One region of the Clostridium sp. AF34-13 genome, then DNA from elsewhere that is predicted to be linked to it. Evidence: predicted binding sites of a transcription regulator. Region 1 holds the regulator's gene; the other holds the start of a gene.
The links. Region 1 encodes LexA, which represses DNA repair genes until DNA is damaged. Its sites were predicted from a motif close to CNAACANNTGTTNG; they were not measured.

Region 1 (3,222 bases):
ATACCGTCACGGTATTCAGTTTTACATTTTGGACACCACATCGTTTTTCCTCCTGGTTTTTGCTTTGTAATTGATATAATGTTATCATACAGCCACAAAAATGACAAGCTGGTAAGCCTCTTTATCACACAATTATCACAAAATCAAAAACTATCTGCTTACAAGTCCGACTATCAAAAGCTCTACACCTATCTGGTCATCTAATATTCCTGTCTTAAACTTCTGCTCCGTGTCAAGACTGCTCTCTAATGCATTTTTAAGCTGTTCTCTTTTAAAACCTGCTGCCTGTCTCTGATAATTGCCGACAAAATAAGGTGAAATACCAATCTTTGCTGCTATCTCATTCTTTGCTGCTCCTCCTAGTGAACTTATCTGAAGAAGTATATTAAAATGTCTTATGAGCATATACAAAATATAAGATGGAGCTTCTTTTAACTCAATCAGTTCATTATACAATTTCAAAGCCTTATCTGCATCTGATGCACCGACCGCATCCACCATCTGAAAAATATGATTTTGGAGAAATGCAGGACATATCTCGTCTATATCGGCAATCGTCACTTCCTGCCTGTCTCCTGTATATGCAACAAGCTTGTCAATCTCATTTGAGAGACTGTAAAGATTATTGTCCACTCTTTGCAAAAAATACTCCATCGTCTGTCTGGTGAACACTTTCCCGGCATCTTTTAATCTTCTCGCCGCCCAGTTTAATGTCTCCTGTGCGTCCTTAAGTTTAATCTCAGCAGCTATTCCGTTTTTGTTTACATATTTATATAACTTGTTTCTCTTGTCGATCTCTTTTTCAACAAAAATAATAATCGTACTGTCAGGCATATGCTCAAGATAATCAGCAAAATCATTTGATGTTTTAAAAAGACCACTGTCCTGAATAACAATAAGCCTGTAATCACTGAAAAACGGCAATGTATCGGCTATGGACTGTACCTCACTTAAATCAATGCCTCTATTTTCAAATTTTGAAAAATTCATCTCATCACTGTTTTCCAGAATAAAATGCTTAAGATTTTCCCTGTAATTTTTTTTGAGCAATTCTTCACTGCCGTAAAGAAGATACAGATTGTGAAACTTCCTCTGCTTTATGTCATCCTTAATACGATTCATATAAGTTCTCCAAAAATAGTGTTAAATCAATGATATGTTCTAAATAAACCTACTACTTTTCCAAGTATATCGACATTGTCTACGATAATGGGATCCATAGTATCATTTTCAGGCTGAAGTCTGAAATGACCGTCCTCTTTATAAAATGTCTTAACCGTGGCTGAATCATCGACAAGTGCCACTACAAGCTCACCGTTTTCTGCAACACTCTGCTTATGAACAAGCACCTTATCTCCATCGAAGATACCTGCATTTATCATACTCTCACCACGGACATTTAAGATAAACGCTTCTCCCTTTGGCATATCTCCCGGAAGTACAGGCATATATCCCTCTATATTCTGCTCCGCAAAGATAGGCTCTCCTGCTGCCACTGAACCAATGATAGGAACATTTATGAGTTCTCTCCTCACCAGATTAAAGTCATCATCAATAATCTCAATGGCTCTTGGCTTTGTAGGGTCTTTCCTGATAAAACCGTTTTTCTCCAATGTCTCAAGATGAGAATGAACCGAGGATGTAGATTTGAGATTGACCGCCTCACAAATTTCACGAACTGCAGGCGGATATCCCTTATTTATAATCTCTGATTTGATAAAGTCTAATATTTCTTTCTGCTTTGCAGATATTCTTTCTTTTGCCATAACACTGCCCTCCCGAATATATATTGTAATTTTGTATATTTTATCATATTTGCAAGGCATTGTCAAACATATGTTCAAAGAATTTTCTATAAAAAGTAACAGTTCAGCCATAAAAAGATAATTGGCAATACAATGAGCTTGTTCATTGTATTGTTAAGTACCTTTTTATGGTAGAATAGCCTTTCATTTCTGAAATGAGTAAACATAAGCTGCAAAGCAGCGACTGACAGCTCGCTGGCAGGTTTATGAATGTAAGAAATGCAAGGATGAACTGTTTCTATAAAAAATGCCCTCAAATATGAGAGCATTTTTCACATACTAAACTATAACCATCACAACTCCTCAGGTGTGATAATCTTTCCGTCAGACCAGATTCTTTCAAGGTCATAAAAAAGCCTGTCCTCCCTGTTAAACACATGAACGACAACATCACCGAAATCGAGCAGAACCCATGAACTGTTCTTGTCACCCTCCATCCTCTTCATCACATATCCTGCCTTGTGGAGATTCTCCTCAACATTTCTCACAAGTGCCTGTATCTGTGTAGAGCTTGAACCGCTTGCAACCACAAAATAATCTGCCATGATTGAAATCTCGGAAATATCAATTATCTTAATATCTTCGCCTTTCTTCTCATCAAGTGCATCAAAAACAATCTTTGCCATCTCTCTCTGTTTTGTCATATATTCTCTCCTTATTTTTATATACTGCTATAGGTATTTGCGAAACTATCATAAATCTTGATTAGATTGTGTAAATATAAACAATAATGTTAGCAGTGCACTTCTGTCACCGTCAGCACTTAATCAGCGTTTTTTGCTGATTTATGTACTGCTACGAGTGACAGGTAGCAAAAGCGTGCCTGCGTTATTATTTGTTTATATTTACACAATCAGCACAACATATAATCAGTTTTGCAATCACTTAATACCTTTTTCATCATGAATTTTTTTATAATATTTATAGGCCTCAACTGAATGTTCATCAATCTCTTTTTCTTTGCCTGCTTCACTTTTCTTTTCATCACTCAGATAAGACAATGTGTTTTTAAGTATAAGATATACGGCTTCGTCAAGGTCAACAAATGCCATGCTTCTTATAAGCTTAAAGTTTGGAAGTATCTTTCTGCCAGGCTCTATATAATCTGCCGTAAACACAATGGCTTCAAGAACCGACATAACAGGCTTTCCTGTCGTGTGGTATCTGACTGCCGAACATATCTCATCATTGTCTATTCCGTATTTTTCTTTTACATAATATGCACCGAGTTTTGCATGGAGCAGATATCCGTTTCTTTTCTCCGTCTCACTACATTCTATACCATATTTTTTACATTTTTCGATAAGCTCATCATCAGTCATGTATTTTGCACAGTCATGCAACAGCCCTGCCATTGCCGCGTCATCAACATTTAGACCATAACGCATTGCCATTGCCGCTGCAGTATAGCTTACAC
Region 2 (3,222 bases), on a different contig from region 1:
GTCGGTTTAACCGTTGGCTTGACAGTAGGTTTTGCGGTAGGCTTAGCAGTCGGTTTGACCGTTGGAGAAGCAGTTGGCTTTGGTGTGTTTGTTGCTGCCGGAGCGGGTGTTGAGCTTGTGTCATCAAGTTTACTCTTTGTGTACCAGAAGTTACAGTCAACTTTTCCTGTTATACCATTGACTTTTCCTGAGCTTGTGTACTGCCAGTATTCATATTTGTTTGCATAAGTTGTTTTTGTAGTGTAATTTGCAAGCCATACTTTATATGATTTGCCTATTGAAGCACCGTCAATAAGGCTTGAAAAGTCGCTCTTGTTTGCGTAGACAAGAGGTGTATATCCGGCATCCTTAACGGCGGCACAAAATGCTTTTACATTAGCTGTTGCAGCGGATTTGCTTAACTTGGCATCATACATTCTGCCGACCGGTTTGGAGCCGTCGGTCGGATATTCATAGTCGATGGCAACCGGCAGTGTAATATCGTAATCTTTAATCTTATCTATACAGAATTTGGCCTCTTCCTTAGCTTCGGCTGTCGTGAGTGCTTCGGTAAAATAGTAAACACCGACCTTTATGCCGGCGGCAAGAGCACCTTCTATATTTGTTTTATAGAAAGGATCAGTACAGAGAGTGCCTGATTTTCCGTAACCTCTGTAGCCTACTCTTACAATTACGAAGTCAACTCCGGCTTTTTTGACTTTGTTCCAATCAATAGTGCCGTTGTTATTGTTGTATTTAGAAACATCAATTCCGTGATATATATTATATCCGCTAAAATTATCATTATGTGTATAAGTGGAGCTTGTGAACGGACTTTTTCCGGTCAGTGCGGCAGATGCCTTTTTGGTGTTTGCAGGCATAGATACAGTCGATGCAAATGCACTTTGTAAGGCAAGTGTGCAGACGAGCAGTTTTGACAATAGTTTCTTTTTCATGATGTCCCCCCTAAAGTTTGTTGTGCTTACAAAATCAGTTGAAAGTTGTGCTGATTGTAATGATATAACAATAATAACGCAGGCACGCTCTCGCTATGCCGTCGTTCGCAGCAGTACATAGGTCAATAAAAAACATTGCCCAAGTGCTGGCGACGACGGAATGTCTGCTTATATTATTTGCTATATCATTACAATCTTGTAAATCTGTCAAGATTTTGCAAGTGTTATGTTTATTAGAACTGTTACTTACTTTTCTATGGTATTCTACAGTATATATGTGTGATATGTCAAAAAAAAGTTGTAACAGTTCAGCCATAAAAAGATAATTGGCAATACAATGAGCTTGTTCATTGTATTGTTAAGTACCTTTTTATGGTAGAATAGCCTTTCATTTATTGCATGAAATTAACAAAAGCTGGAAAGCAGCGGCTGACAGCTTGCTGGCAGGTTTATGAATGTAAGAAATGCAAGGCTGAACTGTTACAAAATGTTTGACACTATTAATAAAGTCCCTAACATTTATTGCATAGAGAAGTAAGTGGTGGGGATACTTTTTGATATCAGGAGAGGCAAAAGTACATTTTGATATGTTGTGATAGTGTTGTAAGCAGGCAGCACAGCGGATTGTGAATATCCGCTTGAAATATAGATATAGTCATAATGGTAATAAATGGTGATTGACAGTTAAGCTATGTGATGATAAAATATAAACAAATGTTCGGGAACTAAAGTTCGAGAAAGGCGGTCGGTTACATGGTTTTTGAGAGTGATACAAATCTTATGAAGAAATTACAGATATTATCAGATGCGGCAAAGTATGATGTTGCCTGTACTTCGAGCGGAGTGCAGCGTGACGGCATCAAGGGTGAGATAGGAAATGCAATGTCGTGTGGTATCTGCCACAGCTTTGCGGCAGATGGAAGATGCGTGTCGTTGCTTAAGATATTGTTTACAAATGAGTGCATTTATAATTGCAGATATTGTATAAATCGTGTATCAAATGATGTTCCGAGGACTTCTTTTACACCTGAGGAGGTGTGCAGGCTTACAATGGAGTTTTACAGGAGAAATTATATAGAGGGATTGTTTTTGAGTTCGGGTATCTTATATTCTCCTGATTATACGATGGAACTTATCTGTAAAACGCTTCATGACCTTAGGGTAGTACACCATTTTAATGGCTATATACATTGCAAGGCTATTCCGGGAGCTTCACAGGAGCTTGTTGAACTTGCGGGCTGGTATGCAGACAGGATGAGTGTCAATCTTGAACTTCCGACAGAGGCAGGTCTTAAAGAACTTGCTCCGAACAAGAGCAGAAAAAACATACTTACACCGATGCGTCAGATACAGTCGGGTATGGCACAGAGCAGGGAAATGTTAGGGATGAAAGGCGGCAATAGGAGTGCGTACTGGTACACATCAAAGCGTTTGGGACGGAGTATGGAGATTGAGGAACATAAGATTACACCTGATAGCAGTTTAATAGGTGGGAGAAATGATAGATTTGAAGAACAGAAAAACATTCATAAAAGCAGTAATGACAAAACATATAACTTATCGATGGACACAGGAAAAAATGCAATATTAAATGCAGATTTTAAAGGCAGAAAGTCGGAAAAGCAGATTGAAAAAACGGATATTTTGTCTATGCAGGAACATAAGACCGGCACAAATGCACTTACCATGTGGAACAAGACTGATATAAGCAGAGGGTTTGTTCCGGCAGGACAGAGCACACAGATGATAATTGGAGCGACAGGTGAGAGTGATTACGAGATAATGTCTGTATCTGAAGCACTTTATAAAAGGTTTGATTTAAAGAGGGTATTCTACTCTGCATTTATCAATGTAAATAATGACAGTACACTTCCGGCACAGGCGGTAGGACCGCCGCTTCGCAGAGAACACAGACTTTATCAGGCAGACTGGCTCCTGAGATATTATGGCTTTGAGGCAAATGAACTTTTATCTGAAAAAAGACAGTTTTTTAATACTTTCTTAGACCCTAAGTGTGACTGGGCATTAGGACATCTGGAGGATTTTCCGGTAGAGATAAATAAAGCAGATTACAACACTCTTCTCAGAGTACCGGGGATAGGAGTCAAGTCGGCAGGGCGCATAGTCCGTGCGAGAAAGTCGGGAAGTCTTGACTTTAATTCGTTAAAGACAATAGGTGTTGTTTTAAAGCGTGCCGTATTTTTTATAACCTGCAACGGAAAGATGATGTATGATTTTCTTAAAGTGGATGAAGATTATATTACGAGGAGTCTTGTTACTAATGAGG

Region 2: a site for LexA is predicted at 1,643-1,656, ahead of DWZ63_RS09985 (putative DNA modification/repair radical SAM protein). Genes of this name have one in related genera too.

The regions. Positions count from the first base shown of each region.
Region 1 is NZ_QUEB01000002.1:68,338-71,559, forward strand. Features, by position in the region: gene DWZ63_RS02170 (hypothetical protein) at 1-41, opposite strand, end outside; gene holA (DNA polymerase III subunit delta) at 151-1,122, opposite strand; gene lexA (transcriptional repressor LexA) at 1,149-1,766, opposite strand; gene rsfS (ribosome silencing factor) at 2,099-2,449, opposite strand; gene yqeK (bis(5'-nucleosyl)-tetraphosphatase (symmetrical) YqeK) at 2,687-3,222, opposite strand, start outside.
Region 2 is NZ_QUEB01000010.1:131,213-134,434, forward strand. Features, by position in the region: gene DWZ63_RS16130 (GH25 family lysozyme) at 1-935, opposite strand, end outside; gene DWZ63_RS09985 (putative DNA modification/repair radical SAM protein) at 1,689-3,222, shown strand, end outside.